DNA from 3 places in the Sinobaca sp. H24 genome. Region 1 is predicted to be linked to each of the others. Evidence: a T-box and tRNA genes for the amino acid it is inferred to sense, from the RefSeq annotation. Region 1 holds a T-box; the other regions hold tRNA genes.

Region 1 (9,157 bases):
GGTCAATAAAAATAACCTGACCAAGGTCCTTTCTCGTCTGGGCCCAGCCTTTCAGGCGTACTTTTTCTCCAATAAGTGATTCAGTAATATCTCCTGCATAGTGCGTTCTTTTTCCCATATTATTCTCTCCCTATTTTATCAGTTAAATAGTCAGCCAGATCGGCAATGGCTGTTTTTTCCTGGCTGCCGTCGCTCATTTTTTTAATACTGACTTCTCCACTCTGCAGTTCATCGTCACCGATAACAACAGTATATGCCGCATTCATTCGATCTGCTGCTTTAAACTGCGCTTTTACTTTTTTCTGCATATAATCTTTCTCCACGCTAAGGCCTTTTTTGCGAAGTGACCAGAGAATAGATACTGCTTCAGTTTCCGCATTTTCCCCCATTGTTACAACGTAACAGTCCAGTCCTTTTTCGACAGGAAGGTCTACATTCTGGGCGGAAAGAGCCATCAGCAGTCTTTCAATACTAAGAGCAAAGCCGATGCCTGGTGCTTCAGGGCCTCCCAGCTCTTCCGTTAAGCCATTGTAACGACCGCCCCCCGTCAAGGTCGTAATGGCGCCAAACCCTTCGCCTTCAATCATGATCTCAAAAGCGGTGTTATTATAATAATCCAGCCCTCTGACCAGTCCCGGATCAATTTCGTATGAAATATCCATCTGGCTTAGAAAAGCCTGCACTTTTTCAAAATAACGGCGGCTGTCTTCATTCAGATAATCCAGGATAGATGGAGCAGTTGCCATTAGCGGATGGTCTTTGTCTTTTTTACAGTCGAGAATACGAAGTGGATTTTTTTCCAGACGCTGCTGGCAGTCACTGCAGAATTCACCGATGCTTGGCTTAAAGTGGCTGATGAGCGCCTGCTTGTGATTCTCACGGCTTTCCTTATCTCCCAGGCTGTTGATAACCAGCTTCAATCCTTTTAACCCAAGGGACGAGTACAGCTCCATCGCAAGTGCAATCACTTCTGCATCAATCGATGGATCATCACTTCCTATCGCTTCCACACCAAATTGGACAAACTGACGCATCCGTCCTGACTGCGGGCGCTCATAGCGGAACATTGGACCGATATAATAAAGTTTATCCGGCTGATCCGGCAGTCCAAAGCGTTTATTTTCTACATAAGAACGGGCAACCGAAGCTGTTCCTTCCGGGCGGAGTGTCAGGCTGCGTCCGCCTTTGTCTTCAAACGTATACATTTCTTTTGGACAATATCTGTTGTGTCCCCTACGCTCCGCTGGAATAATTCCGTCTGTTCAAAAATAGGAGTACGGATTTCCGAGTAATTAAACGCCCGGCATAGATCGTGCATTCTTTTTTCTACATACTGCCACTTCTCTGATATCCCGGAAGTATATCCTGGGTTCCTCTAGGTATTTGAACTGCCATTTCCCCACTCCTTTAAAAATAGTTGGTCTGTACTCTGTTACAGGTTTATAAAAAAACACAAAAAACCCGCCCCTCAAAAATATGAGGGACGGGATTTATTCCCGTGGTACCACCCTGGTTAGAGCTTTACAGCTCTCGCTTTACAGTTAACGCCTGTGTACGGCTGCTTTTACTTCTCTAGGTTTCAAAGCAGCACCTAAGGAGTGTCTTTCTGTAAAAAACGAGCAGAAATGCTTCCAGCACGGCATCTCTTCTCTGTCCTCGTTTATCTCTACATACTTTTCTCCATCATTGGTTTTCTATCGAACTCCATCATACGAATAATTACCTTTTGTGTCAATATAAAAATGGCTTTATTCCTTTGGTTCAGGGGATTCCAGCGTAAGGGTCACCGGGCCGCTGTTCGTCAGCGACACCTGCATATCCGCACCAAATCTCCCCTCTGCTACTGTGATGTTTTTACTGCGGAGTTCTCATTAAACAAATGATAAAGCGGTTCAGCATCCTCCGGCCGGGCCGCTTCTGTAAAGCTTGGCCGTCTGCCTTTTTGAGCATCCCCATACAATGTAAACTGCGAAATAGACAGCACCCCGCCCGAAATATCGAGCAAAGATTTATCAAATTTCCCTTGTTCATTTTCAAAATACGAAGGTTGACTATTTTTTCAGCCATCCATTCTACTTCCCTTTTCGTATCGCCATGGGTGAATCCTGCTAATACAACCAAACCTTCTGCTATAGAGCCGGACATCTCTCCATCGATGGTACAGGCTCCTTCTGATACACGCTGAATAACTTTCATCGCTCGAATATGCCCTTTCTTCAAACCGGTATTAATGCATAACGCGCTGCACCGTATAAATATCCGGCAGTTTTTTTATTTTTTCTACTACCTTCTGTAAATGACCGATATTGTGAATAGAAATGCTCATATCGATGAACGCCATTTTGTTTTTATCACTGCGGCCGCTGACAGCGTTAATATTTGTTTTTGCTTCTGTAACACAGTGAAGAACTTCATTTAAAGGCCGCGTCTGTCGTAGCCGATGATTTCTATATCTACATTGTAGTTCTTGTTCGTTTCAACAGAGCCTTCCCATTCTACTTCGAGCAGGCGTGGGCGTGCTTCGTCATTATCTACGTTTGCACAGTCCCTGCGGTGAATGGATACGCCTCGTCCTTTTGTAATAAAACCTACAATGTCGTCACCCGGTACAGGACTGCAGCACTTGGATAACCGGATGAGCAGGTTATCGACCCTTTAACACGAACTCCCCCATTTGTTTTCTTCACAGGATGATTCGTATTAATGGTTTTTACCGCTTCGGCTACCGACTGCTTTTCATCCTGTTCATTCTGGTGACGGATTTTATCTGTCAGTCTCGTTACGATCTGCTTTGGGCTGACTCCATTGTAGCCGACAGCCGCAAACATATCTTCTTCTCCGCTGAAGCTGAACTTATCAGCGGCTTCGCTTTTATTCTCTTCGGTCAGAACCTGTTTTGGATCATAATCCTGAGACTTTAATTCTTTTTCAACAAGCTCTTTGCCTTTTTGTACGTTTTCTTCTCTTCGTTCTTTTTTATAAAACTGCTTAATTTTGTTTTTAGCATGAGAGCTCTGGGTCAGCTTCAGCCAGTCCTGACTTGGGCCGTAAGAATGCTTGGATGTAAGCATCTCTACTATGTCGCCTGTATCAAGCTGGTAATCGAGCGGCACCATCTTACCATTTACTTTCGCTCCGATCGTCCGGTTTCCGATTTCCGTATGAATGCGGTAGGCAAAGTCAATGGGCACCGAGCCTCTCGGAAGCTCTATGACGTCCCCTTTCGGGCTGAATACAAACACCATATCCGAGAACAAATCCATTTTTAAGGATTCCATAAAGTCCTGAGCATCATCGGCATCATTCTGCCATTCAATAATTTCGCGGAACCATGTTAACTTGTCCTCAAACGTCTGCTTGCCGGATACGCTTTTGCCTTCTTTGTAAGCCCAGTGGGCCGCTACACCAAATTCTGCTACGCGGTGCATGTCCGTGGAACGGATCTGTACCTCAAGCGGCTCTCCTTTCGGACCAATAACAGTTGTATGAAGAGACTGGTACATATTTGCTTTTGGCATAGCAATATAGTCTTTAAACCGTCCCGGCATCGGCTTCCAGCATGTGTGAATAATACCAAGCACGGCGTAACAGTCCCGGATACTCTTCACAATAATCCGTACGGCGAGCAGATCATAGATTTCGTTAAACTGCTTTTTCTGTTTCACCATTTTCCGGTAAATGCTGTATATATGTTTGGGACGTCCATACATTTCTGCTTTAATGTTTAAATCATCAAGGTTGTGATTAATGTCCCCGATTACTTCTTCAATATACTGCTCGCGCTCCGCACGTTTCTGCTTCATAAGATTAACAATCCGGTATAGTACTGCTGCGGATCCAAGTAACGCAGAGCAGTGTCCTCAAGCTCCCACTTGATCTTTGAAATACCAAGACGGTGGGCAAGCGGTGCGAATATTTCCAGGGTTTCATTGGAAATCCGGCGCTGTTTATCAGGCGGCAGATGCTTTAACGTTCTCATATTGTGCAGACGGTCTGCCAGCTTAATCAGGATAACCCGAATATCCTTCGCCATCGCAACAACCATTTTCCGGTGGTTCTCCGCCTGCTGCTCTTCTTTTGATTTATATTTAATTTTTTTTAATTTGGTTACACCATCTACAAGCATCGCTACTTCTTCGTTAAATGCCTCTGAAATGTCTTCCACGGTTACTTCTGTATCTTCGACCACATCATGCAAAAAAGCACCCGCAACTGTATTGGGGTCCATTTCAAGGTCTACTAGTATTCCTGCTACTTGAATGGGTGGAGAATATATGGCTCTCCAGACTTTCTGTACTGATCTTTGTGAGCTTCTTCTGCATATTTATACGCCTTTTCTAAAAAAGAGACATGGTTTTCGGATAAATAATGTCGAGCTTTTTCCAACACTTCATCGATGGTCATGGAATCACCCTGCACACCTTTCTACATAACGTGTTTTTTCTATTTTCTATATTATCTGTAAGAATTGCTTTTCTGTAAAGTTTTTAGACTTATTCTAATTTAACTCAAAAAGTCTGGTCTTTTCTAAAAAAAGCTCTTCATGCAAATTTGGGTCTAATCTATTAAGTATAACTCTATCATGCCCTTGTTTGCACTACTTTATTCAATAAATAAAAAAAGCACTCCATTTATGGAGCACTTTTTATAAAATGTTTATTTTTACCCGTTAAAAAGTTACCAAGGAGAAAATATCGTATTCTCCCAGTTCAGCCAGCTTACCGCGGCCGTCCAGGTAATCCAGTTCAATCAGAAAAGCCAGGCCGGCAACTATTCCGCCAAGCTCTTCTACCAGCTTTACAGTCGCATGAATAGTGCCTCCTGTAGCAAGAAGGTCATCTGTAATCAGCACACGCTGACCCGGTTTTCGAGTCCAGGTGCATAGAAAGCTGGTCCTCTCCGTATTCCAGACCGTAATCCATATCTACTGTTTCCCGGGGGAGTTTTCCTTTTTTCCGCACAGGCGCAAAGCCGATTTCCATTGCGTAGGCGATCGGACAGCCTACTACAAATCCCCTTGCTTCCGGACCGACAATCACATCTATGTTTTTGTCTTTCGCGAATTCTTTCATTTCGTTAATTGCCTGCTTGTATGCCGGGCCGTTTTGCATCAAGGTTGTTATATCTTTAAAACGAATGCCTTCTTTCGGATAATCCTCAACAACTGTAATATATTTTTTATAATCCATGATTGACCTTCTCTCTTAATTCATTGTCTTGTTTCTCCAGAAGCAGCTCGCCAAGCAGCCGGTCTTTCAACTGTTTATACGTTGAAAAAAGCAGATCCTGCTCCATTTGCTTCAGCTGTTCCCGCCTTCTATACGCAGCCGATTCGGTTAACGGCTTCTTTTCGCTGGATCCTAGAAATTCCACCATGCTGCCGTCCAGTCTGATAAATCCAAGTTCTGTGAATACCTGCGCCATAAAATCAATATCTTCGCCCTTCCAGCCTTTCTGCTGAATTAACTTTTGTTTGAGCGTTTCCAGGTTAAACGACGGGTATTTATTCAAAAAGGAGTAAAACCATTTAAAATGCTCTCTTGTGCCGCCATGTTGAAAATAGGCTTCTTCTTCTGTGAAAAAACAGGCATACATATGCTCTGTCCGGCGGCAGAGGTGAAGCGCCTGGTTTAATTCATCAATAGAGGTTGGGATATCAATAAAAGCCGTATACTTCTCTTCAATCGGTTCGCCCAGCTCACGGGCCATATACAATGTGCAGCCATCCGGCAGGTCATCTTCTATCAACGCTCTGGTTTTGTCCTGAAAGACAACAGCCGCTGTGCCGGAAGGAAGAGCTTTAATCATCTGCTTTAGTCCTTTTTGCTGGCGCTTGTCGTGAATCTGGCACGTCGTAATCGCCATATCATGCATCATCAGCTGCGGTTTGCGGAAATTGTTCCATTCGTTAATGGTCAGCTGTCCTATGAAAGAAGCATTTGCTGTTACGGTCATCTGATCAGCTAAATGTCCTTTCTGGAAAGCAATCCCATCAAGCCGGTTTCCCTCCTGTTCAAGCGAAAGCTTTAAATGGGTTTTGTCGCTGCCGATTTTTTTGAAGGCCGTAATTTCGACATCTTCAAGCAGAAACACAGGCTTTGGGTTTGCCATACCAAACGGGGCGAGCGTACTTAAATCTTCCAGCGCGGCCACTGTAATATCAGAAAGCGGCACCTGCAGGTCAATGGAAGCTGCAGGCACATAGGCAGAAGGATCGAGTCTAGACGACGCCTGACGGCACAGCTCCGTACGCAGAGCTTCAATGTTCTCTACTTTCATGGAAAGACCTGCTGCCATTTCATGGCCTCCGAATTTTTCAAGAAGCGGACGCTGTTTGGATAGCTCTTCAAACATATTAAAGCCTTCAATACTCCGTGCCGATCCTTTGGCGGTTTCTGTTTCACCGTTAATGGACAGTACAAGGACCGGATGATGATATGTTTCAACAAGCCGGGAGGCGACAATACCTATAACACCTTCGTTCCAGCCCTCTCCCCCTGTGATGATCACTTCATTCTCATGATACCCTCTATCTTCTACCTGCTTGACGGCGGTTTCCGTCAGCTCTTTAACAATGTTTTTTCTGGATTGATTCAACATATCAATTCGTCCTGCCCATTCAGCCGCTTCTTCTTCATTTTCGGACAGAAGAAGATGAACTGCCGGATCAGCAGAATCCATTCGGCCGGCCGCATTTAAACGCGGACCCATTGTAAATCCGACATGGTCTTCCTGCATCGTATCTGCTTCTATGCCGCATACTTTCTTTAATGCTGAAATGCCTGGTCTTGTGGAAGAGGTAAGGGAACGAAGCCCCTTTTTCACCATGCTCCTGTTTTCGTCTACGAGCGGCACCAGGTCACTTATTGTACCAAGTGTTACCAGATCTAAATAATGCTCCCGGCAGTTCCCCTAAGAGAGCATGAGCTACTTTAAAAGCAACTCCGACCCCGGCCAGTTCTTTGAATGGATAAGAACAGCCCGGCTTTTTGGGATTTATAATAGCAAAAGCTTCCGGAAGCTCCGGAGGCGGCTCGTGGTGATCGGTAATAATAACGTCCATGCCAAGGGCATTGGCTGCGGCTACTTCCTCTTTTGCGCTGATACCGGTATCTACAGTAATCATTAAGGAAGCTCCATCCGCTGCAGCCTGCTCCACTGCCGGTATATTAGGGCCGTAGCCTTCTGTAAAACGGTTAGGAATATACCAGCCGAATACCGCTCCCGCTTCTTTGAGCAGAAGTACCATCAGCGTCGTGCTGGATACTCCATCGGCATCGTAATCACCAAAAATTAAAATCTTTTCTTTATTTTCTATTGCCTGCTTTATTCGTGAGACCGCCCGCTCCATCCCATCGAGTAAATATGGGTCATGCAGCCTGGCCATGCTCGTGTCCAGAAAAGAAGCGGCCTCTTCTACAGAGGAAAATCCTCTGGCAGATAATACTTTTGCTGCGAGAGGAGACAAGTTCATTTTTTTTGAAGTACTTTCCATTCCTCGTTTACAGAGGAAGTTGTTTTCCAATTCATTTTGGATTTTAACATTAAAACACCCCTCAACCCATTTATTATACTAAAGGGGTGGAAGGGTGACAATCTTATATTTTGGGCTTACGGTCCGTTTTTTCCGGTGCTCTGCTTCTCTTTTTTACGGCCAAATCCTTTGTTTCCTCTAGAGGTCCGAGCCTGAAGCGGGTGTACGATTTTTATATTTTTTTAATTCAGTACGAAGTCCGTAAATTTTGACAGCGTTAATCGACCCTGCGATAAAAGCTCCTATTAATACAGAGCCGAGGACGATGAGGATGAGCGCCATTCTGCCGTACCCGAATAAATATCACTTCTACACTATTAACATTAATAACAGCAAAAACTGCAATAATAATGGCTAAAACGAGGCTGATAATAAATACTGTTTGTGTTTTCATCACGCATTCTCCTATTCTGGATTCTTTTCCTCAAATGGATTTACATGCACGAAAACATCCTGCACTTCCTCCTCCATTGTCATCAATGATTCCTTTACCTGCTTCCCGATTGCATGTCCCTCCTCTACAGTAATATAAGGATCTACTCCTATCTTTATATCAATTATAACGTAATGCCCATGTTCCCGTGCAAAAAATTCATCTACATGACGTACGCCGTGAACTTGTTCTGCATTCTTAATCATCTGCACCGTATCTTCGGAATGAAGCACATGATCAAGCACATTGTGTATAGAATCTTTTCCCAGCTTCCAGGCCATTCTCATGATCAGCAGCGAGACAAATAATCCTGCTAGAAGGTCTCCGTATGTTAGAAAATCAATATTATAGGCGCCCCGGCAATAGAAGCTCCTATTCCAATTAAAGCGGCAATCGATGAGAAGACGTCGGAGCGGTGGTGCCAGGCGTCTGTTATAATAGCCTCGCTTTTGTATTTTACCCCCAGCTTATATTTATAGCGGAACATGCCTTCCTTTACTATTATAGAGAAAATGACCGCGTATAATGCCAGAGTTCCCGGCACTGCTACGGGTTCTGATATATCCTGCAGTGCATTTAAGCCTATTTCAAACCCGACGACAAACAGAAGCACAGCAACGATTATAGCCGTCAGGGTTTCTGCCTTTCCGTGGCCGTATGGATGATCAGCATCAGGAGGCAGTTTGGCTGCGCGGATACCGACCAGCACCGCTACTGATCCTACTACATCCGCCGCAGAGTGGGCAGCATCAGCCACGAGGGCACGGCTGTCTGCGATAATGCCAATAATAAATTTTATAATGGCTAAAATAATGTTCCCAAAGATGCCGACCATCGCTCCGAAGCGCACCATTTTATACCGATGTTCCTGAAAGTCGTTCATCGCTACCATTCCTTTATCTTTGTATCCTTTTTTCCGTTTTAAAAGATAGAAAAAACCATGGCATAAACCATGGCCTTTTCCTTATAACGTTGGTTCTGCTTTTTTTCGGCTTCTTTTTTCTGCTGTTTTTGTATGCTTTTCCATTTCCACGATACCCATAACTGAGCAGCAAGGAATAAAGAAGAATACGTTCCGGCAATAAGCCCGATAATTAAAGCAAAGGAGAACGAGCGTATTGCTTCGCCGCCGAATACATAAAGGGATACTGCCGCAAATACAACGGTAAGAACTGTGCTGATGGAACGGC
Region 2 (9,157 bases), on a different contig from region 1:
GCTGGCGAGAAACCTGTTTTTGCACCACGGCCAGACGTATGAGCGCAAAATTGCGGAAGTTCTTTATGCAGTAGAACTGGAAAATGAATTTTCAAAAGCAGAAATCCTGGAGATGTATATTAATACGATTTACTTTAACCGTGGTATTTACGGCTTCGAAACAGCCAGCCAATCCTACTTCTCTAAATCGAGCAGTGAACTCAATTTGGGGGAAACAGCTTTTTTAGCAGCAATCCCCGCTAATCCCACTTACTATGACCCTGTTGATAATAAAGAAAATACGATAGAGCGTCAGGGCTGGATTCTTCAGAAGCTGCTGGATATGGAACACATCTCGGAGGATGAATATGCACAGGCACTGGATGTCTCCATTACCGTTACAGAGCCGCAGACAAGAGCCTCTGTTTCACCGGATTACGAAGAACTCGTAAAAAACGAATTCCGTGAACTGGTGGCAGAAAAAGAAGGATACTTCCAAAAAGCAGAAGCGGCAGCGGAGAATGACAAAGAAGCGGTATCGGAAGAGCTTGATCAACGTGTCGAAGAATTAATTGACAGCGGGATTCACATTTATACTCATTTTGACAGCGATTTTCAAGACGCCCAGGATAAAGCAGCCGGCTCTGTTCTTCAGGATGAAACAACAGAAGCCGCCTCTGTGACTATTGATCATGTAAATCATAAAATTATTGCTGCCGTTGGGGCAGGGATTATCAAAGCGGCGAATTCCACCGGGCGTTTCAAGCTTACCGGCAGCCTGGTTCCACTATCAAGCCGCTTCTCGTCTATGCGCCTTATATAGACACGTTTGAAGCTTCCTCTACAACAAAGATAGACACAAAAGACATATGTATCAACGAGTATTGTGTATCGCAGGCAGGCACCACCCAGCCGGTCTCATTGAAACAGGCACTCGCTGCCTCCTACAATACGTCAGCCGTCCGGCTTTTCGAACAGACCGGAATCAGTGAATCTTTTTCATACCTGGAGAGTTTTTCGTTTTCTAACGTAACTTCTGCTGATCAAACGCCAGCTTCCTCCCTGGGCGGGTTCAGGCAGGGAGTCAGTCCGCTCGAGCTCACTAATGCCTATACTGCTTTCTCAAATCAGGGAGCGTATATTCCGGCAAGAGCCATTTCAAGTGTGCAGGATGAAGACGGACGGATATTATATGAATGGAAAGACAAAACAAAACAAGTCTGGTCAGAGCAGACAAATCAGGAAATGCGTATACTGCTGAAGGAAGTCATGGTCACTGGAACAGGCACGGAGGCTCGCATAAATGCCGAAAGCTATGGTGGGAAAACCGGGACGACAAACGAAGAAAAAGACTTATGGTTTGCCGGATACAATGAACGCTATACTACCGCGGTCTGGATTGGAAAGGACCAGCCGGCCTCTCTCTCTGCAATAGAGGGAGAAAAGCCGGCTCTGGTATGGTGGAAACAGGTAATGGAATGAGGGGTTTTTACAAGGCAGGAAGGCTTTCGATGAAGCTGTTATACAGACGAAGACCGGCATAGCCGATAGACAAGAACAGCACGGTCCAAAAGCTTCCATGCAGAAACAGTACGCCCATTAATCCAGGGGCCGAGATAAAATGCCTGGTTCGAAAAAGAAAATAAGTAAAATAGATAATCGCAGCTGTAATAAAAGACCGCCAAGCGCAGCAGCTGAAGAAACAAGAAGAAGCGAAATCAGGCCGGCACCGAGATAAATCCAACTTCCCCCTCTGATCTGTCGGAGTGCCTCCCCTTCCTGGTCTTTTGAAAAAAACAACAGGGAAAGCTCGAGTATGGTTCCTGCTACGAGTTTAAACGCCGCGAAAAGCATAAAGTAGAAAAGCATACAAAACAATAGAATACTTATTTTAATGCCTGCTTCCGACATGACTTCCATCATACCCTGGTATAATCCAATATCCTGGAGAAGGCTGCTTACCTGCCTTTCTGTATAAACTGCAAAGGATAAACTGAAAAGAAGAATGGCGAACAAGGGAAAATGACTTGTTAAATATGTTTTTCATACGGTGGCAACCTTTTCTTTTAAAAAGCCCGCAGCAGCGCTGCAGGCTTTTATATTATAAATGATGAACGACTTCAAATTCTTTTAATTCGTTTCCAGAAGCCGGGCTCTTTTCTTTTGATTCCCGCTTTTCTTTATGGGCATTCTTAAACTGATCACTATGAAGCCAGTTCTGGTACGCCTCTTTAGATTCCCACTTCGTAAATACAACAAGAGGAGCTTCCTCTTTTTCCTGTTCTAAAAACATGAAATCCAGGCAGCCTTCCACCTCTTTCATATTTTCAGCGCTTTTTCCAAATCTCTCTTTCATTTGACCGCGCGCAGGTGCCGGCACATTTAACTCGTTCATAACTACATACATGTTTTGACGCCTCCTGTTTTTTCGAATGATTCTTTATTTATTATAACAACATAAAGAGTGGTAATCCAGATACCATTTCACACACCGGGATCCGTAGGTTATACTAAGAGTATAGTCTGCTACATAAGAAAGGACGATGAATATGAAACTACTTCTGCTTCTTGGTATCTGCGTTATGTTTCTAGCTTCTATTTTCACCGCCGGAGTGGATGAGAAGGCTCACAAAAAGTAAAAATTGATAACGTTACCATGTAAAAATGACAGGCCTTTGAAAGGGCCTGTCATTTTACGTTAACTGCTGGAAATTCTGCTGGCGCAGTACTTCATAAATAATAATAGCTGCCGTATTGGATAAATTAAGCGAACGAATTAAGTCGTTTTGAGGGATTTTAAGGCATGTATCCGCATAACGGTCGATGAGCTCCTGCGGAATTCCTTTTGTCTCTTTTCCAAATACAAAGAAAAGTTCTTCATCCGTTCTGCTGTAATCAACGGATGAATATGTTCTGCTTCCTACTGTTTCGATAAAATAGAATATTCCCTTGGGGAAGACTTCGGTTAATTCATCAAACGAATCGTAATAATGTATCTTAACATCCGGCCAGTAGTCACAGCCGGCTCTTTAAGCATTTTATCCTCAGTGGAAAATCCAAGAGGGCGAATCAGGTGGAGATGTGTGCCGGTGCCTGCACAGGTTCTTGCTATGTTCCCAGTGTTGGCTGGAATCTCCGGCTGATAAAGTACGATATGGTTGCTCATTTCATGTTTCCTTTCTCTCGTGCCTACTTAGTTTCCAACTGTAGTTTCATCTGTTCTTTTTCCATTTCCAGCAGATAGATTTTTTTGTTCATTCCGCCGCCGTACCCTACAAGCGCCCCATTGCTTCCTATAATGCGGTGACACGGTATCATGATAGGGATTGGGTTTTTGTTGTTGGCGTTTCCTACGGCTCTTACAGCTTTCTCTGAGCCTGCAGACGCCGCAATTTCTTTATATGAGGCCGTTTTTCCGTAAGGGACATCAATGAGTGCTTCCCATACGGCTTTTTGAAACGGTGTGCCCTCTAAATCATACGTAATTGAAAAGTCCTTTCGTTCCCCATTAAAATATTCATTGAGCTGCTTCATTGCTTCCTTAAGCGCTGATGCACTTTCTTCCAATTCAAAATCAGCACCTCTTACCTTCAATGCCCATATATTAAATAAAGGCACTGCTTCTTCAGCATTGGCGAACTTTACGGCCATCAGCCCTTTATGGGAGGAAAACAGCGTCAGCGGACCGATAGGACTGGTCACCTCTGTATAATACAGCATATCTTTCATTCAAGCATCCCCTTTCTGTATTCACTGCAGGCCAAGCGCCGTTTCCAGTTCTGTCAGCACCTCTGCTTCCTGTTCAAGCATATAGGCTTCCTCCAGCCCTACCACGGCCTCAGGGGTGGCAATCTGCCCGAGTGTCCATGCACAGGAGGAACGGATGACCGGTCTCGGATCACTTTTTATTAATTCGACAAGCTCCGGCACGGCGGATTCTTCTTTAAAGTTGCCCAAAGCGATAACTGCATTGCGCTGAATTGGTTTTTTTCCTCTCCATGAACCGGCAATAGACCCGAAACGTTCTTTAAACTCTTTATTGCTCATATGCAGAAGTGAGTTCAGATTCGGCTTCACCGTTTCCGGATCCGGTTCAAATTCTTTCTGATGATGAAAGTCGATCCCTTTGTTTTTTGGACACACCTGCTGGCACGTATCGCAGCCATATATCCGGTTACCGATCTTTTTCCGGTATCGTTCTGGAAGCATATCTTTTGTCTGTGTTAAAAAAGCAATGCATTTATTAGCATCAAGCTGTCCTCCCTGAATTAGAGCATCTGTCGGACAGGCATCAACACAGATATTGCAGGAGCCGCATTGATCTGTCAGCGGAATGTCCGGCTCAATCACAAGTGATGTAAGCATTTCCCCCAGATACACGTAGGAACCAAATTCCGGAGTGATAATGGCACAGTTTTTAGCGCTCCACCCGATACCTGCCCTTTCTGCGACTGCTCTGTCTGAGAGCTCTCCTGTGTCCACCATTGATCGGCACTGCGCCTGTGGATCTAATTCTTTCACATACTGTTCGAGTTTGCTGAGACGATCTCGTAATACGTGGTGATAATCCTCTCCCCAGGATGCACGACAGAAGAGACCGCGCCTGTCTCCTTTTTTGCTTTTAGGGGCATCTTTTAATTTGGAGGGATAGGCCAGCGCTATAGAAATAATCGTTCGGCCTTCCTCCATAAGAAGGGAAGGATGGGTTCTTTTCTCTATATCCTTCTCTTCAAAACCTGACTGGTACTGAAGTTCCTGCTGCGTGATCAGCCTGTCTTTTAATGTTAGAAATGGATCAGCTGATGCAAATCCAACTTTATCAATGCCAACTTCTTTTGCGTAGGATGTGATTTTTTCTTTCAGTGTTTCTCCTGGCAATCGCCGTCTCCCCTTTTTCTTCATTCCATACTATAGTAAACTCATTTTATTAAGACACAAAGGAGTTTTTCGATGTTAACACATGTCCTGCTCGATCAATCTTTACTACATGCCGCTCCCGGACTGAAAGTAGGAGCAATCTATTATAAGGATATCATAGTTGGGGAATCTCCTAAAATGATTAAAGGCCGTCTTCAATTTTACCAGGAAACGCTTCACACTGAACTGCAGGATCTGCCGCTTATAGAAAAAGAAGGCATCGCAGAGTGGCGCCATATTTTTAAAGCAGCAGGTACAGATCCGTCCAGGTACCGCCCTTCTCATGAATCTCTTGCGCGGGCGGTAAAGAAAAACGGAAACCTTTCTTTTGTTCATTCTGCCGTTGACTTAAACAACTTTTTTTCTATTCAATATATGCTTCCTGCCGGTATTTATGACGCTTCTGCATTAAAAGGTACGGTTACGGTAAAAATCGGCGAAGAAGCCGACACGTACGAAGGACTAAATGGAAGAACCAATACATTTAAAGATAAGATCGTTTCTTCCGACGATATTGGAGCCTTTGGAAGCCCGATTGTCGATTCCAACCGGACAAAAACAACAACGGAAACTACAGAGGCACTTCAATTATTTTATCTTCCCCCTTCTCTTTCAAAAAAAGAGGCGGAAAAGCTTTTAGCAGCTTCTGCCAAAATGTTTCATCAAATTCACAGTGGAGAAGCTGACGTCGCCATCTTAGATGATGAACAGACGGTTTTCTCCTTTCAGAAAACAACCTAAACAATAAAAACACATCCATTCCTGGGTGTGTTTTTATTATTAATATCGATGATGAATATACACATTTATCTCTTCAGGAATCGTGAACCAGTTTCTAATATTACCTTCGATATAAGCCCGGTAATTCGAGGGAAGCCGCTCTAAAATAATCGTTTTAAAGTCTTCTTTATCGTTCTGTTCGAAAAAAAACGTTATAAATACTGTCGAATGAATCGTATGTGTCAGTGTATAGTTAATATGCAGGTCTTTATGCAGATCTCTTGTCTTTATGGACGTTTTTGATTTGACCGGCTTCATATGCATTCCCCCTTTTTATGTAAAAGGAAATTAATTAGAAAATTCTTACTATTATGAATATATGTGATTTCTCTAAGTATATCATGAAACAGCCCAGGATTTTGTATTATTTCCACTCAAAAATATAAAAAACAGCTCCCGGCAGTGGGAGCTGTTGAGCTGCTATTAAATGAATGGTAGCGGTGGCCGGGATCGAACCGGCACTCTGTTAAGAACACGATTTTGAGTCGTGCGCGTCTGCCAATTCCGCCACACCGCCATATCAATGAATTAATGAAGTTGGTGCCGAGGGCCGGACTCGAACCGGCACGGAGGTACACCCTCCGCAGGATTTTAAGTCCTGTGTGTCTGCCAATTCCACCACCCCGGCAGGTTATAAAGGTAAAAATGATGTATGGAGGCGACACCCGGATTTGAACCGGGGAATAGGGGTTTTGCAGACCCCTGCCTTACCACTTGGCTATGCCGCCATTTATGAAATGCGGTCTTTTATGTGTGGGACTCGCGTTAAAAAATGGAGCGGAAAACGGGATTCGAACCCGCGACCCCCACCTTGGCAAGGTGGTGCTCTACCACTGAGCTATTTCCGCATAAATGGCTGGGCTAGCTGGATTCGAACCAGCGCATCACGGAGTCAAAGTCCGATGCCTTACCGCTTGGCCATAGCCCAATACAAAAATGGGGCGGCTGATGGGAATCGAACCCACGAATGCCGGAACCACAATCCGGTGCGTTAACCACTTCGCCACAACCGCCATAATTAATATTGGCAGGGGTAGTAGGAATCGAACCCACATCTGCGGTTTTGGAGACCGCCGTTCTAGCCGTTAAACTATACCCCTATATATGAATAAAAAATGGTGGAGGGGGACGGACTCGAACCGCCGAACCCAGAGGGAGCAGATTTACAGTCTGCCGCGTTTGGCCAACTTCGCTACCCCTCCACATGGTGCCGGCCAAAGGACTTGAACCCTCAACCTACTGATTACAAGTCAGTTGCTCTACCAATTGAGCTAGACCGGCATAAAAAAGTGGTGGCTCGAGACGGAATCGAACCGCCGACACGTGGATTTTCAGTCCACTGCTCTACCGACTGAGCTATCGAGCCATACATATATTTTCTCTATGAACAGTTTATACTGTATCAATAGAAAAATACAACTACTTCTTTAAAAATAAAATGGCGGTCCGGACGGGACTCGAACCCGCGACCTCCTGCGTGACAGGCAGGCATTCTAACCAACTGAACTACCGGACCATTTTGGTTGCGGGGGGAGGATTTGAACCTCCGACCTCCGGGTTATGAGCCCGACGAGCTACCAGGCTGCTCTACCCCGCGATGTTGTAAATAATGGTGGAGGATGACAGGATCGAACTGCCGACCCCCTGCTTGTAAGGCAGGTGCTCTCCCAGCTGAGCTAATCCTCCATTATTGGTGACCCGTACGGGATTCGAACCCGTGATACCGCCGTGAAAGGGCGGTGTCTTAACCACTTGACCAACGGGCCTAAAAGCTATTATGTAATGGCGGAGAGCGAGGGATTCGAACCCTCGAGACGGGTTAACACCGCCTACACGATTTCCAATCGTGCTCCTTCGGCCACTCGGACAGCTCTCCATTGGCTCCACAGGCAGGATTCGAACCTGCGACCGATCGGTTAACAGCCGATAGCTCTACCACTGAGCTACTGTGGAATAATATAAAGCCCGGCAACGTCCTACTTTCACAGGGGGTCGCCCCCCAATTATCATCAGCGCACAAGAGCTTAACTTCCGTGTTCGGCATGGGAACGGGTGGGACCTCTTGGCTATCGTCACCGGACAAGGCTGGTTCCTTCAAAACTGGATAGCGACATCCGAATGGAAAAAGTTGTTGGATAAGTCCTCGATCGATTAGTATTGTCAGCTCCATGCGTCGCCGCACGTCCACCTCAAACCTATCTACCTTGTCATCTCCAAGGGATCTTACTCACTTGCGTGATGGGAAATCTCATCTCGAGGGGGGCTTCATGCTTAGATGCTTTCAGCACTTATCCCGTCCACACGTAGCTACCCAGCGATGCTCCTGGCGGAACAACTGGTACACCAGCGGTGTGTCCATCCCGGTCCTCTCGTACTAAGGACAGCTCCTCTCAAATTTCCAACGCCCGCGACGGATAGGGACCGAACTGTCTCACGACGTTCTGAACCCAGCTCGCGTACCGCTTTAATGGGCGAACAGCCCAACCCTTGGGACCTACTTCAGCCCCAGGATGCGATGAGCCGACATCGAGGTGCCAAACCTCCCCGTCGATGTGGACTCTTGGGGGAGATAAGCCTGTTATCCCCAGGGTAGCTTTTATCCGTTGAGCGACGGCCCTTCCATACGGGACCGCCGGATCACTAAGCCCGACTTTCGTCTCTGCTCGACTTGTAGGTCTCGCAGTCAAGCTCCCTTTTGCCTTTGCACTCTGCGAATGATTTCCAACCATTCTGAGGGAACCTTTGGGCGCCTCCGTTACTGTTTAGGAGGCGACCGCCCCAGTCAAACTGCCCACCTGACACTGTTCCTGATCCGGATCACGGACCGAGGTTAGAATAGTCGTACAGCCAGGGTAGTATCCCACCAATGCCTCCACCGAACCTAGCGGTCCGGCTTCCAAGGCTCCTACCTATCCTGTACAAGCAGTACAACCATCCAATATCAAGCTACAGTAAAGCTCCATGGGGTCTTTCCGTCCTGTCGCGGGTAACCTGCATCTTCACAGGTAATATAATTTCACCGGGTCTCTCGTTGAGACAGTGCCCAAGTCGTTGCACCTTTCGTGCGGGTCGGAACTTACCCGACAAGGAATTTCGCTACCTTAGGACCGTTATAGTTACGGCCGCCGTTTACTGGGGCTTCAATTCAAAGCTTCTCCCCAAAGGGGATAACCTCTCCTCTTAACCTTCCAGCACCGGGCAGGTGTCAGCCCCTATACTTCGCCTTGCGGCTTCGCAGAGACCTGTGTTTTTGATAAACAGTCGCTTGGGCCTTTTCACTGCGGCTCTCCTGGGCTATTCACCCGAAAGAGCACCCCTTCTCCCGAAGTTACGGGGTCATTTTGCCGAGTTCCTTAACGAGAGTTCTCCCGCGCGTCTTAGAATTCTCATCCCACCCACCTGTGTCGGTTTGCGGTACGGGCACCTTTTTCCTCGCTAGAGGCTTTTCTTGGCAGTGTAGGATCGGGAACTTCGGTACTTA
Region 3 (9,157 bases), on a different contig from region 1:
ACTCTCGTTAAGGAACTCGGCAAAATGACCCCGTAACTTCGGGAGAAGGGGTGCTCTTTCGGGTGAATAGCCCAGGAGAGCCGCAGTGAAAAGGCCCAAGCGACTGTTTATCAAAAACACAGGTCTCTGCGAAGCCGCAAGGCGAAGTATAGGGGCTGACACCTGCCCGGTGCTGGAAGGTTAAGAGGAGAGGTTATCCCCTTCGGGGAGAAGCTTTGAATTGAAGCCCCAGTAAACGGCGGCCGTAACTATAACGGTCCTAAGGTAGCGAAATTCCTTGTCGGGTAAGTTCCGACCCGCACGAAAGGTGCAACGACTTGGGCACTGTCTCAACGAGAGACCCGGTGAAATTATATTACCTGTGAAGATGCAGGTTACCCGCGACAGGACGGAAAGACCCCATGGAGCTTTACTGTAGCTTGATATTGGATGGTTGTACTGCTTGTACAGGATAGGTAGGAGCCTTGGAAACCGGACCGCTAGGTTCGGTGGAGGCGTTGGTGGGATACTACCCTGGCTGTACGACTATTCTAACCTCGGTCCGTGATCCGGATCAGGACAGTGTCAGGTGGGCAGTTTGACTGGGGCGGTCGCCTCCTAAACAGTAACGGAGGCGCCCAAAGGTTCCCTCAGAATGGTTGGAAATCATTCGCAGAGTGCAAAGGCAAAAGGGAGCTTGACTGCGAGACCTACAAGTCGAGCAGAGACGAAAGTCGGGCTTAGTGATCCGGCGGTCCCGTATGGAAGGGCCGTCGCTCAACGGATAAAAGCTACCCTGGGGATAACAGGCTTATCTCCCCCAAGAGTCCACATCGACGGGGAGGTTTGGCACCTCGATGTCGGCTCATCGCATCCTGGGGCTGAAGTAGGTCCCAAGGGTTGGGCTGTTCGCCCATTAAAGCGGTACGCGAGCTGGGTTCAGAACGTCGTGAGACAGTTCGGTCCCTATCCGTCGCGGGCGTTGGAAATTTGAGAGGAGCTGTCCTTAGTACGAGAGGACCGGGATGGACACACCGCTGGTGTACCAGTTGTTCCGCCAGGAGCATCGCTGGGTAGCTACGTGTGGACGGGATAAGTGCTGAAAGCATCTAAGCATGAAGCCCCCCTCGAGATGAGATTTCCCATCACGCAAGTGAGTAAGATCCCTTGGAGATGACAAGGTAGATAGGTCTGAGGTGGACGTGCGGCGACGCATGCAGCTGACAGATACTAATCGATCGAGGACTTATCCAAACACTTTTTCCATTCGGATGTCGCTATCCAGTTTTGAAGGAACCACCGGTTCCGATGTTGTCCGGTGACAACGGCCAAGAGGTCCCACCCGTTCCCATGCCGAACACGGAAGTTAAGCTCTTGTGCGCCGATGATAATTGGGGGGCGACCCCCTGTGAAAGTAGGACGTTGCCGGGCTTTATAATATTCCACAGTAGCTCAGTGGTAGAGCTATCGGCTGTTAACCGATCGGTCGCAGGTTCGAATCCTGCCTGTGGAGCCAATGGAGAGCTGTCCGAGTGGCCGAAGGAGCACGATTGGAAATCGTGTAGGCGGTGTTAACCCGTCTCGAGGGTTCGAATCCCTCGCTCTCCGCCATTACATATAGTTTTAGGCCCGTTGGTCAAGTGGTTAAGACACCGCCCTTTCACGGCGGTATCACGGGTTCGAATCCCGTACGGGTCACCAAATAATGGAGGATTAGCTCAGCTGGGAGAGCACCTGCCTTACAAGCAGGGGGTCGGCAGTTCGATCCTGTCATCCTCCACCATTTTTTATACATCGCGGGGTAGAGCAGCCTGGTAGCTCGTCGGGCTCATAACCCGGAGGTCGGAGGTTCAAATCCTCCCCCCGCAACCAAAATGGTCCGGTAGTTCAGTTGGTTAGAATGCCTGCCTGTCACGCAGGAGGTCGCGGGTTCGAGTCCCGTCCGGACCGCCATTTTATTTTTAAAGAAGTAGTTGTATTTTTCTAGTGACAGTATAAACTGTTCATAGAGAAAATATAAGCATGGCTCGATAGCTCAGTCGGTAGAGCAGTGGACTGAAAATCCACGTGTCGGCGGTTCGATTCCGTCTCGAGCCACCACTTTTTTTGCCGGTCTAGCTCAATTGGTAGAGCAACTGACTTGTAATCAGTAGGTTGAGGGTTCAAGTCCTTTGGCCGGCACCATGTGGAGGGGTAGCGAAGTTGGCCAAACGCGGCAGACTGTAAATCTGCTCCCTCTGGGTTCGGCGGTTCGAGTCCGTCCCCCTCCACCATTTTTATTCATATAGGGGTATAGTTTAACGGCTAGAACGGCGGTCTCCAAAACCGCAGATGTGGGTTCGATTCCTACTACCCCTGCCAATATTAATTATGGCGGTTGTGGCGAAGTGGTTAACGCACCGGATTGTGGTTCCGGCATTCGTGGGTTCGATTCCCATCAGCCGCCCCATTTTTATGTTGGGCTATGGCCAAGCGGTAAGGCATCGGACTTTGACTCCGTGATGCGCTGGTTCGAATCCAGCTAGCCCAGCCATTTATGCGGAAATAGCTCAGTGGTAGAGCACCACCTTGCCAAGGTGGGGGTCGCGGGTTCGAATCCCGTTTTCCGCTCCATTTTTAACGCGAGTCACACATAAAAGACCGCATTTCATAAATGGCGGCATAGCCAAGTGGTAAGGCAGGGGTCTGCAAAACCCCTATTCCCCGGTTCAAATCCGGGTGTCGCCTCCATACATCATTTTTCCTTTTAAACCTGCCGGGGTGGTGGAATTGGCAGACACACAGGACTTAAAATCCTGCGGAGGGTGTACCTCCGTGCCGGTTCGAGTCCGGCCCTCGGCACCAACTTCATTAATTTACTGACTTGGCGGTGTGGCGGAATTGGCAGACGCGCACGACTCAAAATCGTGTTCCAGAGTGCCGGTTCGATCCCGGCCACCGCTACCACTCATTTAATTATACGTAAACAGGTCCCGCTGCCGGGAGCTGTTTTTTTTTCTGTTGGTGGAAATAATGCAAAATACTAGATGATTTCATGATATAATAAAGAAATCATATATATTCATAATAGTAAGAATTTTCTAAATAATTTCCTTTTACATAAAAAGGGGGAATGCATATGAAACCTATAAAACCAGTTAAATCAAAAACATCTATAAAAACAAAAGATCTGCATGAAGACCTCCACATTAACTATACGTTAACACATACTATTCATTCGACGGTATTTGTGACATTTTTTTTCGAACAGAATGAGATTGAAGATTTTAAAACGATTATTTTAGAACGTCTTCCTGCAAATCACCAGACTTACATTGAAGAGAATATGAGAAAGTGGTTTGAAATTGCTGAGGAAATCAACCTGCATATTCATCACAAATATTAAACAATAAAACACACCCAGAGATGGATGTGTTTTGTTGTGTATATCGTTTTTAAAAAGAGAAAGCCGGCTGTTCTGCATCTAGAATGATAGTGGAAGCTTCTCCACTGTGTATTTGATGAAACATTTTTGAGGAGGCTGCCAAAAGCTTTACCGCTTCTTCTTTTGGAAGAGAGGGAGGAAGATAGAAAAGCTGGAGTGCTTCTTTACTTTCTATTGTTGTTTTTGTCCGGTGGGAATCAACAATAGGGCTTCCAAATGCTCCTTTATCATCAGCAGAAACAATTTTTCCTTCAAAATTATTGTCTCTTCCATTTAGTCCTTCATATGTATCGCTTTCCCCGCCGACTTTTATCGTTACGGTTCCATGTAATGCAGAAGCATCGTAAATTCCAACAGGAAGCATATACTGGATGGAAAAAAAGTTGTTTAAATCAACGGCAGAATGAACAAAAGAAAGAGCTCCGGTTTTTTTCACTGTTCGTGCCAGTGATTCATGGGAAGGGCGGTATCTGGAAGGATCGGTGCCAATCGCCTTGAAAATTTTCCTCCATTCTAAAATACCTTCTTTTTCTGTCAGAGGCAGCTCCTGCAGTTCCGTATGCATGGTTTCCTGATAAAACTGCAGCCGGCCTTTAATCATTTTAGGGGAGTCCCCAACTATGATATCCTTATAGTGAATCACTCCAATTTTTAGTCCGGGAGCTGTATCGAGTAAAGATTTATCGAGCAGGATTTGTTTAATCATATAAAAACTCCTTTGTCTCTTAATAAAATGAGTTTACTATAGTATGGAATGAAGAAAAAGGGGAGACGGCGATTGCCTGAAGAAACGCTGAAAGAAAAATCATATCCTACGCCAAAGAGATCGGTATTGATAAGGTTGGATTCGCTTCCGCCGATCCATTTCTAACGTTAAAAGATAGACTGATTACGCAGCAGCAGCTTCAGTATCAGTCTGGATTTGAAGAAAAAGATATAGAAAAAAGAACCCATCCCTCGCTGCTTATGGAAGAGGGAAGAACGATCATTTCTATTGCTCTTGCCTATCCGTCTAAATTAAAAAATGCACCCAAAAGTATAAAAGGAGACAGGCGGGGTATATTCTGTCGTGCTTCCTGGGGAGAAGACTATCATAACGTATTACGTAAGCGCCTCAGCAAGCTGGAAGAGTACGTGAAAGAATTAGATCCACAGGCACAGTGCCGGTCCATGGTGGACACAGGAGAGCTCTCAGACAGAGCGGTAGCTGAAAGAGCAGGTATCGGCTGGAGTGCTAAAAAACTGTGCAGTTATTACCCCGGAGTTTGGTTCCTATGTGTACCTGGGTGAAATGCTCACTACGCTTGCCATCGAGCCGGATGTTCCGTTGACTGATCAATGCGGATCGTGCAATATATGCGTCGATGCCTGTCCGACAGATGCCCTGATCCAGGGAGGACAGCTTGATGCCAATAAATGCATTGCGTTTTTTAACGCAGACAAAAATATGCTGCCGGAAAGATACCGCAAAAAAATCGGTAACCGTATATACGGGTGTGACACCTGCCAGCAGGTATGTCCAAAAAAACAAAGGGGTGGACTTTCACACCAAAAAGAATTCGAACCGGATCCGGAAACGGTTAAGCCTAATTTAAATTCCCTTCTGCATATGAGCAATAAAGAATTTAAAGAACGATTTGGTTCCATCGCTGGTTCATGGAGAGGCAAAAAGCCGATCCAACGTAACGCCGTTATGTGCATTAGGAAACTTTAAGAGGAATCTGCTGTGCCGGAACTTAATGAATTAATTAAAAATGATCCAAGACCAGTGATCCGCTCGTCCTGTGCATGGACTCTGGGACAAATTGGCACCCATGAAGCAATTGTAGGATTGGAAGAAGCTTATATGCTTGAACAGGAGTCCGAGGTTCTGGCGGAGCTGGAAACGGCTCTTGGTCTTCCAGTGAAATAGAAAAGGGGATGCTTGAATGACAAATATACTGTATTATACAGAAGTGACAAGCCCTATCGGTCCACTTACCCTATTTTCTTCCCGCAAAGGGCTGATGTCTATTAAATTTGCAGGCACCGCAGAATCCGTACCGTCCTTTAAGGTCTGGGCTGTGAGATACAAAGGCACCGATATTGAATTAGAAGAAAACGCGTCTGTTTTTAAAGAAGAAATCCAGCAGCTCAGAGAATATTTTGAAGGACACGTACAGATTTCGATGTAGCGTATGACTTGGAAGGAACGTCTTTTCAACAGGCGGTCTGGAAAGCGCTTATTGAAGTTCCTTACGGAAAAAACAGCTTCGTATAAAGAAATTGCTGCTGCTGCCGGTTCAGAAAAAGCTGTCAGGGCAGTCGGGAATGCCAACAATAAAAATCCTATTCCTATTATGATACCCTGTCATCGTATAATAGGAAGCAATGGAGCGCTCGTCGGATACGGCGGGGGACTTGATAAAAAACCTATCTCCTGGAAATAGAAAAAGAACAGACAGCTCAAGAACGGAAAGTCAGGTAGAGCGTTACAGAAAGGAAACATGCAATGAGCAACCATATCGTATTGTACCAGCCGGAAATCCCGGCTAACACCGGAAACATAGCGAGAACGTGCGCAGGAACCGGTACACATCTTCATCTGATCCGGCCGCTTGGATTTTCAACAGAGGATAAAATGCTGAAGAGAGCGGGCTGCGATTACTGGCCGGACGTTAAGATCCATTATTATGATTCTTTGAGGAACTGGCTGAGACCTTTCCGGACGGCATATTCTATTTTATAGAAACCGTAGGAAGCAGAACTTATTCCTCTATTGATTACAGCAGCAGAGAAGAAGACCTCTTTTTTGTATTTGGAAAAGAGACAAAAGGTATACCTCAGGAACTTATCGACCGCTATGCGGATCAATGCCTGAAAATACCGCAGAATGATTTGATTCGTTCCCCTGAATCTATCTAACACAGCGGCCATTATTATTTATGAAGTTCTGCGCCAGCGAGAATTTCCAGCAGCTCACATAAAACCACAGGCTCTTCTAAAGAGCCTGTGGTTTTATAAGATACGTTATCATTTTACTTTTTGTGCGCCTTTTCGTCAACGCCGGCAGTGAAAATAGAAGCTAGAAACATGACACAGATGCCAAGCAGCAGCAGAAGTTTCATCTTCATCGTCCTTTCTATGTATCAGTCTATGCTAATAGTATAACCTACTGATACCAGTGTGTGAAATGGTATCTGGATTACAGGTCTTTAAGTTGGTATAATGAATACAGAATCATTCGAAAAAACAGGAGGCATTAAATTATGTATGTAGTAATGAACGAATTAAATGTGCCGGCACCTGCGCGCGGCCAAATGAAAGAACGATTTGGAAAAAGCGCTGGAAATATGAAAGAGGTGGAAGGCTGCCTGGATTTCATGTTTTTAGAACAGGAAAAAGAAGATGCGCCGCTTGTCGTATTCACGAAGTGGGAATCTAAAGAAGCTTACCAGAACTGGCTTCACAGCGACCAGTTTAAGAACGCTCATAAAGAAAAGCGGGAATCCAAAGAGAAGAGCCCGGCTTCTGGAAGCGAATTAAAAGAATTTGAAGTCGTTCATCATTTATAATATAAAAGCCTGCAGCTCTGCTGCGGGCTTTTTAAAAGAAAAGGTTGCACTGCTATGAAAAATACATATTTAACAAGTCATTTTCCATTATTCGCCATTCTGCTTTTCAGTCTGTCTTTCGCTGTGTATACAGAGCGTCAGGTAAGCAGCTTTCTTCAGGATATTGGATTATATCAGGGCATGATGGAAGTTATGTCTGAAGCAGGTATCAAAATAAGTATTCTGCTGTTCTGCATGCTTTTTTATTTTATGCTGTTCGCTGCGTTTAAGCTGATAGCCGGAACCATTCTGGAGCTCTCCCTGCTGTTTTTTTCCAAAGATCAGGAGGGGGAGGCCCTGCAGAAAATCAGGGGAGGCAGCTGGATTTATCTGGGGGCCGGACTGATTTCGCTTCTGCTTGTTTCTTCTGCAGCGGCGCTTGGCGGTCTTTTTTTGACAGCAGCCATTGTTTATTTTACGTATTTTTTATTTCGGACAAAAGATTTCATTTCAGCTTCGGGTTTAATCGGGGTGTTGTTTCTACATGGAAGCTTTTGGACCGCTTTGTTTTTATCGATAGGCTATACCGGACTGCGCCTGTACAAACAGTTTTATAGAAAGTCTGCCTGTCTTGTAATGGATAAAAAATCAGGCGTCTCTGCTGCAGACTGCAGAGAGAGTCTGCCTGAATAACATATAAATCAAAAGATCATTCCATCACCTTTTTCCACCATACCAGGGCAGGCTTTTCGTTTTCGATTGCAGCAAGAGAGGCAGGCTGATCTTCGCCAATCCAGACTGCGGTGGTGTAACGTTCATTATACCCTGCAAACCACAAGTCTTTTTCCTCATTCGTTGTGCCCGTTTTTCCTCCGAACGATTCAGCATCTATTTTTGCTGCGGTTCCTGTACCGGATACTATAACTTCCTCCAGAAGAATCCGCATTTCCTGATTTGTTTCCTCCGACCAGACTATCTTTTCTTTATCTTCCCATTCGTAAAGCACTCTTCCTTCCTCGTCCTGGACGCTTGAAATAGCCCGTGCCGGCGTATAACTTCCATTATTGGAAAACGCAGTGTAGGCGTTCGTTAATTCCAGCGGGCTGACTCCCCGGCTGAATCCTCCCAAAGCAGAAGCGGGAGTATGGTCGGTCGAAGTTACGTTATCAAATGCAAAACCTTCCAAATAGGAAAAGGATTCGCTGATGCCGGTTTGTTCAAACAGGCGGAGGGCGGAGGTGTTGTAGGAAGCGGCAAGCGCTCTTTTCAATGATACCGGCTGGTTAAGGCCGTCTTGAGATACACAATACTCTTTAATACATATATCTTTTGTTTCCACCATTGATATAGAGGAGACGTCAAACGTTTCTATATAGGGCGCATAGACAAGAAGCGGTTTAATCGTGGACCCCGGCTGACGGTATGCCTGAAATGCCCGGTGAAATTCTCCATTTTGATAATTTTTCCCTCCAATGGCTGCAACTATTTCATGATTCAAATGATCAATTGTAACAGAGGCTCCTTCAGCAGCATCATTTGACAGAACAGAAGCGGCCGCCTCATTCTGGGCCGCTTGAAGGCCGCTGTCAAAATGCGTGTAGATATGAAGGCCGCTGTTCATCAGCTCTTCTATCCGCTTATCCAATTCTTCAGACACTGCCTGTTTATCATCTTCCGATGCTGTTTCCGCTTGTTTGGAGTATCCTTCTTTATCCGCAACAAGTTCACGGAATTCGTTTTTTACGAGATCTTCGTAATCCGGCGACAGCGAGGCTCTTGACGTTGGTTCTATTACATTAATAGGAGCATCCAGCGCCGTTTGATAGTCTTCTTCGGTGATCTTCTCTGTATCGAGCAGTTTCTGTAGAATCCAGCCCTGGCGTTCCAGCGTGTGATCCTTATTATCAATTGGATCGTAGTACGTGGGATTAGCGGGAACCGCCGCTAAAAAGGCTGTTTCTGCCAACGTAAGGTCGCTGCTCGATTTAGAGAAGTATGCCTGGCTGGCAGTTTCAAAGCCGTAAATACCACGGTTAAAATAAATAGTATTAATATACATTTCCAGTATTTCCGTTTTGGAATAGGTATTCTCCAATTCAACAGCATAAAGCACTTCTGCTATTTTACGCTCGTAGGTCTGGCCATGGTGAAGAAATAGGTTTCTGGCCAGCTGCTGCGTAATAGTACTGGCCCCTTCTTCAATAGAGCCCGCCTGAGCGTT

What was found. A T-box is a leader RNA that pairs with one kind of tRNA and senses whether it is charged. The one in region 1 lies ahead of hisS (histidine--tRNA ligase), so its partner is inferred to be a tRNA-His.
Region 2: it encodes a tRNA-His, which carries the amino acid that the T-box ahead of hisS (histidine--tRNA ligase) is inferred to sense. The anticodon was not compared.
Region 3: it encodes a tRNA-His, which carries the amino acid that the T-box ahead of hisS (histidine--tRNA ligase) is inferred to sense. The anticodon was not compared.

What each region holds. Positions count from the first base shown of each region.
Region 1 is NZ_JALBWT010000019.1:25,577-34,733, reverse strand. Features, by position in the region: gene MMY81_RS20505 (OB-fold nucleic acid binding domain-containing protein) at 1-118, opposite strand, end outside; partial or broken gene hisS (histidine--tRNA ligase) at 120-1,395, opposite strand; T-box leader at 1,477-1,696, opposite strand; partial or broken gene dtd (D-aminoacyl-tRNA deacylase) at 1,749-2,196, opposite strand; partial or broken gene MMY81_RS20490 (RelA/SpoT family protein) at 2,228-4,404, opposite strand; partial or broken gene MMY81_RS20485 (adenine phosphoribosyltransferase) at 4,670-5,189, opposite strand; gene MMY81_RS20480 (single-stranded-DNA-specific exonuclease C-terminal domain-containing protein) at 5,179-6,828, opposite strand; gene MMY81_RS20475 (single-stranded-DNA-specific exonuclease RecJ) at 6,860-7,495, opposite strand; gene MMY81_RS35580 (LapA family protein) at 7,673-7,816, opposite strand; gene MMY81_RS20470 (LapA family protein) at 7,752-7,928, opposite strand; partial or broken gene MMY81_RS20465 (cation diffusion facilitator family transporter) at 7,940-8,850, opposite strand; gene secF (protein translocase subunit SecF) at 8,889-9,157, opposite strand, start outside.
Region 2 is NZ_JALBWT010000021.1:26,664-35,820, forward strand. Features, by position in the region: gene MMY81_RS21575 (transglycosylase domain-containing protein) at 1-802, shown strand, start outside; gene MMY81_RS21580 (penicillin-binding transpeptidase domain-containing protein) at 769-1,461, shown strand; partial or broken gene MMY81_RS21590 (DUF5366 family protein) at 1,469-1,902, opposite strand; gene MMY81_RS21595 (antibiotic biosynthesis monooxygenase family protein) at 2,081-2,386, opposite strand; partial or broken gene MMY81_RS21600 (tRNA (cytidine(34)-2'-O)-methyltransferase) at 2,772-3,145, opposite strand; gene MMY81_RS21605 (methylated-DNA--[protein]-cysteine S-methyltransferase) at 3,169-3,708, opposite strand; gene queG (tRNA epoxyqueuosine(34) reductase QueG) at 3,730-4,857, opposite strand; gene MMY81_RS21615 (B3/B4 domain-containing protein) at 4,930-5,637, shown strand; gene MMY81_RS21620 (hypothetical protein) at 5,677-5,934, opposite strand; tRNA gene MMY81_RS21625 (tRNA-Leu) at 6,109-6,193, opposite strand; tRNA gene MMY81_RS21630 (tRNA-Leu) at 6,215-6,304, opposite strand; tRNA gene MMY81_RS21635 (tRNA-Cys) at 6,330-6,404, opposite strand; tRNA gene MMY81_RS21640 (tRNA-Gly) at 6,450-6,524, opposite strand; tRNA gene MMY81_RS21645 (tRNA-Gln) at 6,530-6,604, opposite strand; tRNA gene MMY81_RS21650 (tRNA-His) at 6,614-6,689, opposite strand; tRNA gene MMY81_RS21655 (tRNA-Trp) at 6,702-6,776, opposite strand; tRNA gene MMY81_RS21660 (tRNA-Tyr) at 6,793-6,878, opposite strand; tRNA gene MMY81_RS21665 (tRNA-Thr) at 6,882-6,957, opposite strand; tRNA gene MMY81_RS21670 (tRNA-Phe) at 6,967-7,042, opposite strand; tRNA gene MMY81_RS21675 (tRNA-Asp) at 7,116-7,192, opposite strand; tRNA gene MMY81_RS21680 (tRNA-Met) at 7,197-7,273, opposite strand; tRNA gene MMY81_RS21685 (tRNA-Val) at 7,287-7,362, opposite strand; tRNA gene MMY81_RS21690 (tRNA-Glu) at 7,368-7,442, opposite strand; tRNA gene MMY81_RS21695 (tRNA-Ser) at 7,460-7,552, opposite strand; tRNA gene MMY81_RS21700 (tRNA-Asn) at 7,555-7,629, opposite strand; rRNA gene rrf (5S ribosomal RNA) at 7,640-7,756, opposite strand; rRNA gene MMY81_RS21710 (23S ribosomal RNA) at 7,808-9,157, opposite strand, start outside.
Region 3 is NZ_JALBWT010000016.1:81,170-90,326, forward strand. Features, by position in the region: rRNA gene MMY81_RS18890 (23S ribosomal RNA) at 1-1,233, shown strand, start outside; rRNA gene rrf (5S ribosomal RNA) at 1,294-1,410, shown strand; tRNA gene MMY81_RS18900 (tRNA-Asn) at 1,421-1,495, shown strand; tRNA gene MMY81_RS18905 (tRNA-Ser) at 1,498-1,590, shown strand; tRNA gene MMY81_RS18910 (tRNA-Glu) at 1,606-1,680, shown strand; tRNA gene MMY81_RS18915 (tRNA-Val) at 1,687-1,762, shown strand; tRNA gene MMY81_RS18920 (tRNA-Met) at 1,775-1,851, shown strand; tRNA gene MMY81_RS18925 (tRNA-Asp) at 1,856-1,932, shown strand; tRNA gene MMY81_RS18930 (tRNA-Phe) at 2,004-2,079, shown strand; tRNA gene MMY81_RS18935 (tRNA-Thr) at 2,088-2,163, shown strand; tRNA gene MMY81_RS18940 (tRNA-Tyr) at 2,167-2,252, shown strand; tRNA gene MMY81_RS18945 (tRNA-Trp) at 2,266-2,340, shown strand; tRNA gene MMY81_RS18950 (tRNA-His) at 2,353-2,428, shown strand; tRNA gene MMY81_RS18955 (tRNA-Gln) at 2,438-2,512, shown strand; tRNA gene MMY81_RS18960 (tRNA-Gly) at 2,518-2,592, shown strand; tRNA gene MMY81_RS18965 (tRNA-Cys) at 2,635-2,709, shown strand; tRNA gene MMY81_RS18970 (tRNA-Leu) at 2,734-2,823, shown strand; tRNA gene MMY81_RS18975 (tRNA-Leu) at 2,845-2,925, shown strand; gene MMY81_RS18980 (hypothetical protein) at 3,098-3,364, shown strand; gene MMY81_RS18985 (B3/B4 domain-containing protein) at 3,414-4,109, opposite strand; partial or broken gene queG (tRNA epoxyqueuosine(34) reductase QueG) at 4,208-5,315, shown strand; gene MMY81_RS34305 (hypothetical protein) at 5,332-5,577, shown strand; gene MMY81_RS34310 (methylated-DNA--[protein]-cysteine S-methyltransferase) at 5,629-5,832, shown strand; partial or broken gene MMY81_RS19000 (tRNA (cytidine(34)-2'-O)-methyltransferase) at 5,895-6,458, shown strand; gene MMY81_RS19005 (antibiotic biosynthesis monooxygenase family protein) at 6,652-6,957, shown strand; gene MMY81_RS19010 (DUF5366 family protein) at 7,012-7,629, shown strand; gene MMY81_RS19015 (transglycosylase domain-containing protein) at 7,646-9,157, opposite strand, start outside.